One region of the Sporosarcina sp. 179-K 3D1 HS genome, then DNA from elsewhere that is predicted to be linked to it. Evidence: riboswitches for the same ligand, from Rfam matches in the RefSeq annotation. Region 1 holds a riboswitch; the other holds the start of a gene.
The links. A riboswitch is a leader RNA that binds a small molecule or an ion and turns the genes downstream of it on or off. The one in region 1 is predicted to bind cobalamin.
Positions count from the first base shown of each region.

Region 1 (3,869 bases):
TTTCAATGATCTTTTCGAAATTCGGTCTGGAATTTCCACGAGCGTTCTTCATGATTTCATCCTCCTCTTCAAATTTTCGGCTAACGAACTCGCGTGCTATCTCCCCCTCCAACTGAAACCGCTTTCATTCCTCTGCCAGTCAAGTAGAAAGGTTAGCCGAAAAATGAAGTAGTTCAACTATTTGTTATAGTACACAAGTTCAGATTAGCAAACTATTTACAAATATTCAACATAAACTTTCGAATATTTGTAATAATTCGATATTGTTTAGTGTTAAAATTATAAAACACCTAACCCCTATGCCATCAAGCTTTGTTCAATCAACAAAGTAAGATTATCACTTTCCTTGGATATACTTTATTTCTTTAATTATTTCCTTGATTATTATCAATAACGCTATTGAAATATAATTAATTCTTATGTCCAAAGTTATGGAGTAATGACTAGGATAATAGAGGGATATAAGATTTGATAATCCTCCTCTACTTCCAGGGGATTGGACATTCCGCAAGGCTTTAGCGGATTTCTTCACCGTTTGGGCGGAATCCTCTCACACTTCGACGGAATCCCGAGATTGGGCGGAATTCCGCAAGGCTTTTGCGGATTTCTCAGGCGGTTGAGCGGAGTTCTTCACCGTTTGGTCGTAATCGGATACTTAAAATTAGAGATAATCCCTTCTTCAGTTTTTCGAAGAAAGGATTGAAATTTTCTTTAATTGTGAAGGAGAAACCTTATAATCCCACGTATATTGAGTAGCTTTTGATTTTCCGATACGAATTAAAGGGAGGGAACGCAATATGTGGCGGGCAGCATGTTTATCTTTTAATTTCAAGAAATCACGGCATTCTTGATTTGTAATGGTACCTTTAAAAAGCATATACCAATCTTTCATGCTATCTACGTACGGCTCTTTAATATCAAGTTTGCAATTCCGGCATGTCCAAAGAATTTTATTCTTACGGAACAGCTGGCTGTTACAATTTGCACATAGGTTCCCTTGAAGAATAGAACCTAAATCCAATTGATATTTCCCAGCAAGTGGATAAGGGTTATACCACAATCTATCTTTATTTAATTCATCAAGCATTCTTTGGAATTGGGATAAAGTCATCGGTGCTTTTCCCTTTTCCCATTTCCTGAGATAGGACCGAAGATGCTTCGCATACACGATTGGCATTTCAGACGGAGCATTTTTCACCAAAGTATTGGTGGCCAAAACAATCAATCCGGTTATTTGCAAATTGTAGTCATTTCTTTTAAACCATATTTCGAGGCCTGCCTTATTATTATTTAGTTGCATCAAAGGACAATTAATAACGATTGATTTGTTTTCGGAATAGATGCTTTCAAAGTGGGGTGGATGAGAAATGTAAGATAACGTACCTGCAATATTCTTGATCTCAAGAATGATCGCATGGGATGGGGTTAAGATCAGGGTATCAATTTGAATGGTAAAACCCGGAGTAATAACTAATTGTAAATCGGTAAAAATAGAAACTGGCTCAGGGAATTCAATGGTTTCCAAATACTTATCAACTCTACATTCTCCTGCGTAGCCAGCCTCGATTCGATAGAGTTGATTTTCAAGATCTTTGTATTTGTCGTGGGTAGGATGAAGACGGGCCAGCAATCTGGGTAGTGCTATTAAAAGTTCTGGCTTTTGTCGATGAATTTTAATAATCCCGATCACTCCTTTTCGGATTATTCGGTGTTCATAATATACGCTATCATTTTCTCCTAGTTTTCACAATAGAAATAGGAGAATACCCCCAAATTTCAATTTTGGTGCCTTGGAGCGGAATTCTACGCCCGTTCGTCGCAATCCTCAACTCCATGGGCGGAGTTCTCACGCACTTTGGCGGAATCCTACGCTCGTTCGTCGCAATTCTCCACACGATGGGCGGAGTCCTTGTCTGCTTTGAACCCCCTGCCCCAAATAAAGTTTACAAACTATCAATTCTTCTATATACTGGGCATGAACCGTAACGTTAAAAAAGAATAGTGTAGAAATAGGTTTTTCATATGGCCGTCCAAGCGGCTGTTTGAAATGAAGAGGGAAGTTGGTGAGAGTCCAACACGAACCCGTCACTGTAATCGATGAGGATGTCCTGCGTATCCACTGTGCGACAGCATGGGAAGGAGTGGGGCGGCCGCTGGAGTCGTAAGTCAGGAGACCTGCCTATTTCGATTGTAAGCTTCCTCGGGGATAGGAATGTTTAGGGTGTCGTAATGGGTTTACCGGCTTACGCCGAACTGCCCGCAACTTCGCTTTATCATGCCATGCGCTTTCCTTCGAGGACAAGCGCTTTTTTGATGTTCACAACTAAGAGGAGGAACGTAGAGTGCACAACATGATGAAACGATGGGGTTTATTTAGTTTGATGTTCGTAGTAGGCATGGTCCTACTAACGGGCTGTGGAACGAAAGAAGAAACCCCAGCAAACCAATCCGCGCCGGATAATACGCCGGACACGAAAGCAACAAGTCAAGCGGAAGAAGCGCTAGCTTTCCCAGTCACATTTACCGATGATGTCGGTCGTGAGGTAACAATCGAAGAAGAACCGGAAACGATCATCTCCGTCCAGACGAGCAATACGGAGATTTTATATGCGCTCGGAGTTGGCGATCGCCTCATCGGGGTGTCCGATTACTGTAACTACCCTCCAGAGGCATTGGAAGTCCAGAAAGTCGGCGGCCAGGACATGGATGCCGAACTGGTCATGACCTTGTTGCCGGATGTTGCCTTTGTTACGAAATACCATTTCGATAAACATGAAGATATTCTAAAGCAATTTGAAGAAGTGGGCATCAAAGTTGTCGTAACCGGCAGTGCCGCTTCATTCGACGATGCGTACCAAACGATGGAAATGATTGCGACCGCCACCGGGACAACGGACAAAGCGGAAGAGATTATCCAAGATATGAAAGACCGTCGTGCTGCCGTTGAAGAGAAAGCAAAAGAAATTACGGACAAAAAGAAAGTATGGGTGGAAGTTTCACCAGCGCCGGACATCTTCACAACCGGTAAAAACACTTTCATGCACGAAATGCTGGAAACAATCAATGCTACGAATGCCGCTGAAGATCAAGATGGATGGGTGAAATTGTCGGAAGAGGAAATCGTCCAACTGAACCCGGATGTCATTATCACTACATACGGCTATTATGTGGATAATCCTGCCGAAGGCGTCTTGGCGCGCGAAGGTTGGGCAGAAGTCAATGCCATTAAAAACGAACAAGTTTTCGATGTCGACAGCGACACGGTTACCCGTCCAGGCCCACGCCTGATTGAAGGAGTCGAGCAACTTGCAAAACTCATTTATCCGGAAGTTTTTGGGGAGTAAAATCGGTTGGCTTTATATGGCAAGTATTGGGGTTGTACTTTGTGCAACCCTTCTTGGCCTATTCGTCAGCAGTGTGAAATTCCCGATTCCCACGATCCTCCATATCGTGGCGGATAAATCATTTGGTCTCGGCTGGCTTACGGATGTCCCGAAAAATGAAGAACTGATCATCTGGAATATCCGGGTCCCGCGCGTATTATTGGCCTTTCTTGTCGGGGCTTCCCTGTCGCTCGCAGGCGCCGCCTTCCAAGGGCTTCTTCGCAATCCGTTGGCCGATCCATACACGATCGGGGTTTCATCCGGGGCAGCGCTCGGGGCCGTAACGGTTTTATTTTTCCAATATACGATTTGGGGATTAGGTAGTTACACATTGCCGATCGTGGCCATTATAAGCGGATTCCTCACCTTATTCGTCGTCTTTGGAATCGTCAGATTGAGCAGCAGGAGTCTCGCCATTGAGACGATCATTCTCGCCGGTATCATTGTCGGAGCCTTCGTCGGAGCACTGACGTCGTTGATGATCTC
Region 1 is NZ_JBFEGI010000010.1:33,265-37,133, forward strand. It holds gene AB1K83_RS13220 (DUF485 domain-containing protein) at 1-52, opposite strand, end outside; gene AB1K83_RS13225 (nuclease-related domain-containing protein) at 680-1,690, opposite strand; cobalamin riboswitch at 1,995-2,198, shown strand; gene AB1K83_RS13230 (helical backbone metal receptor) at 2,352-3,344, shown strand; gene AB1K83_RS13235 (FecCD family ABC transporter permease) at 3,307-3,869, shown strand, end outside.

Region 2 (3,869 bases), on a different contig from region 1:
CCACTAGGATAAAAGACCTTACTTGCAAGCAAATCGAGTTTTGTGCAAATATCCTTCAAGCGAATGCAGCCAAACAGTCCATGAGCGCAAGCAATTCCGTCTTATATGCAAGCAAACTGCAGCCGGCCGCAATCAACCGCTCTAAAACGTCTCCAACGACTTTCCGACCAAACAAAAAAACCCTATTCCTCCATCGGAAAAGGGCCTGCCAAACGAACCTATACACTTTTGCACAGATAATAATCCATGCCTGCAAAACAGGATCGTCCCGACTCTCACCCCCCGGAGATTGGAATCTTCGAGATGTCAGGTAGGTCTCCTGACTTGTGCTTCTTCCTACTTTGAGCCCTTCCCATGCAACGCGGCACAGTGGGTGATCCTCATTTCGTCGACACTTACAGTTGCGGGGACAGTTCCGGCATTGAACCGGATTCCCTATTAAGCTATGGATTAGCGCCTGACATCTCTTTATTATTCAATTTTTAATGGGTCTCGATGAATTGGATTTATTATAGCCGTATTGTTTATAAAAACGCAAGCTTCATTTTTTTGGTATTGACAATTGATCCACAGTTATGAATACTGTTGATAGATTGCCAAACCGAATAAACGATATGGGAAAAGGTACACGATCATCGTGTTTAAAAGGGAAGCCCGGTGTAAAACCGGCACGGTCCCGCCACTGTAATTTGGCCGTTTTCCGCAACATCCACTGTCTGTCAAGATGGGAAGGAGCGGAAAGCCATGGCCATAAGTCAGGAGACCTGCCTTTTCTAGCGACACTGCTTGACCTACGGGAAATGGGGAAGTGTTAGAAAGCTAATTTGCTAACCATTCTTTTTGCATGGATAAATTTGCGCTTCTAACCCTTTTTCGGTTAGAGGCGTTTTTTATTTCCTCTGGTACGTGATCTTTCATTGCGGCAATTGCAGAACAGAACAAGGAGACTACAAGGATGAAAAAATTAAGTATTTTAGGATTGCTGCTATTGCTGCTGGTTGGCGGCTGTGTGGATAAGGAATCCGCTTCCGCCAAACAAGAGTCGCTTTCCATCGAAAATAACGGGGTAGCGCTCCCGATCGGCGAGGTTCCGCAACGAGCGATCACGCTTAACCAGCATGTCACGGAAATCATGTTGGCACTCGGGCTGGAGGATCATATGGTCGGAACGGCTTACCTCGATGATGAAATTTTGCCCGAATACCAAGCGGCTTATGAAAAGATCGAAGTTCTTTCGGATACCTATCCTTCCAAAGAGGTGTTTGTCGGAGCAGATCCTGATTTTGCTTATGCCGGCTGGGCCAGTGCATTCAAAGAAGATAGCCTAGGGACACAAGCAGAATTATTGGACCAAGGGATCATTCCTTACTTGCACCAATCTTCTACCATCGTTGGTCCTACTTTGGATGATATTTTCACAGACATTGAAAATATCGGGAAGATCTTCCGCGTCGAGGATCGCTCTGCTCAGTTGATTGCCGATATGAAGCAACAAATTGACGACATTAAGAAAACCATCCCTCCTTCCGATGACAAGAAACGCGTTTTTGTATTCGATAGCGGAGACACTTCGGCGTTCACCGTCGGACAGAATTTCTTGAACGAACTGATTACGATGGCGGGCGGCACCAATATTTTTAACGACCTCGACAAGAATTGGGGCGAAGTCAGTTGGGAAAAAGTCGTGGAACGGAATCCCGAAATTATTGTCATCATCGACTATGGCGATACATCCGTCGATCAGAAAATCGACTTTTTGAACAGTGTATCCATGTTGGCCGACACGACTGCCATCCAAAATCAGCACTTCGTCATCGTCCCCCTTTCTGCAGCCGCGGAAGGAGTACGGATTCCAATGGCACTCGACACACTAGTCAAAGGATTTTACCATCAATCAAACTAAGCAGGATAGAACCGGATAGGAGCGAGTCCCATGTTACAAGAGAATCGCCTTAAAAAAGGAGGGTGCCAAAAGACCGTCGCCGTCGTGCCGATCTTTGTCGTCCTTTTCTTGCTCATGCTCGTCTCCATCACCTTCGCCGTCATTATCGGACCAGTTTCCATCCACCCTCTGACTGTATGGAAGATTGTGCTGAATCAATTGCCACTCCCCTCCCCATTATTTGATATAGACTGGGGTCGTCCCGAAGAACGGATTATCTGGGATATCCGCCTCCCCCGTGTGCTACTTGGCGCAGTCGTAGGAGCCGGGCTTGCGGTAGTCGGAGTCGGAATTCAAGCACTCGTCCGAAATTCCTTGGCAGACCCTTATATATTGGGCGTTTCCTCGGGCGCTTCAGTCGGGGCCACTGTCGTTATTTTATTCGGGGCGTTTAGCATCTTTGGCCAATATGCACTTTCTATAGCCGCTTTCGGCGGCGCCTTACTCTCCATCATTTTCGTTTATTTCATCGCGCATGTGGGAGGCCGCCTGACAACGACCCGACTCCTCTTGGCCGGGGTGGTTGTCTCGATGATTTTATCAGCGGTGACCAGTTTCATCGTCATTTCTGCACCCAATGAACAAGGGATCCGGAATGCGATGTTCTGGATGATGGGGAGTCTGGCAGGAGCCAAATGGAGTTATTTATTCATCCCGACTACGGCAGTCCTTGTCGGTCTACTATACTTATTGACCCGGTTTCGCGCCCTCAACTTATTGTTGCTCGGTGAAGAAACAGCAGGCACACTTGGAATCAGCGTACATCGGTTCAGGAAAGAGCTGATCGTGGTGACGGCCCTATTGACGGGAGTTATCGTTGCAGTCAGCGGAGCAATCGGCTTTGTCGGATTAATGATTCCGCACCTCGTCCGGCTGGTCATTGGAGCGGATCATCGGAAAGTGTTGCCGGTCAGCGCATTGGTGGGCGCCATCTTCATCATCTGGGCAGATGTGTTTGCCCGGATAGCGGTTGCGCCCGAAGAACTACCGATCGGCATCATTACAGCGGTATGTGGCGGACCTTTCTTCATCTGGCTATTGAGAAAAAGTGATTATTCCTTTGGAGGTGATGGATCATGACTGTTCTTTTAGATAATTTGACAACCTGTATCAATCAAGTCCCAATTACCCGTCACATTTCGATAGACGTCCAAGAGGGCGAATTCGTCGGCATCATTGGTCCGAATGGCAGCGGGAAATCCACGATCTTGAAATCGATTTATCGCGCCCTCCCCCATCAAAGCGGAAATATTAGCATCGATGACCGGGATATTTCCTCCCTATCGGCAAGAGGCTTGGCAAAGCAAATGGCGGTAGTCAGCCAAGAAGGAGCATTGTCATTCGACTTTACCGTCGAGGAAATGGTGCTGATGGGAAGGGCTCCCCATAAAAAATGGTTCGACTTGGATAGCCGGTCGGATAAGGACATCGTCGATCATGCACTGATGCAAGTCGGGCTTATCGATAAAAGAGAACGGGGATTTGCCACACTATCGGGTGGAGAGAAGCAGCGCGTCCTCATCGCCAGAGCCATTTCCCAGCAAGCCAAAATCTTAATCTTGGATGAACCGACCAACCATCTCGACATTCATCACCAACTGCAAGTGATGGATTTGGCCAAAAGCCTTCAGTTGACCGTAATTGCTGCTTTACATGATTTAAATATCGCTGCTACATATTGCAATCGTATTTACGTGGTGCATGATGGACAAATCGTCCGTTTCGGGACGCCCAAAGAAGTGTTGACCAAAGAAATGTTAGCTACGGTTTTTCAAGTGAATGCGGAAATTGAACGGCATGCGAAGACCGGCCACATCCGCATCACCTACCTTTCTGCATTTCCGACCCGCTGCGTTTAATTTCCTAAGGTAGGTTGACAATTGCGATAAAGTTATGAATACTGGTTATAGTTTACAAGTTCACTAAA
Region 2 is NZ_JBFEGI010000012.1:2,206-6,074, forward strand. It holds cobalamin riboswitch at 292-476, opposite strand; cobalamin riboswitch at 606-787, shown strand; gene AB1K83_RS14315 (ABC transporter substrate-binding protein) at 956-1,903, shown strand; gene AB1K83_RS14320 (FecCD family ABC transporter permease) at 1,934-3,022, shown strand; gene AB1K83_RS14325 (ABC transporter ATP-binding protein) at 3,019-3,801, shown strand.
Region 2: another riboswitch for cobalamin. It lies ahead of AB1K83_RS14315 (ABC transporter substrate-binding protein); the one in region 1 lies ahead of AB1K83_RS13230 (helical backbone metal receptor).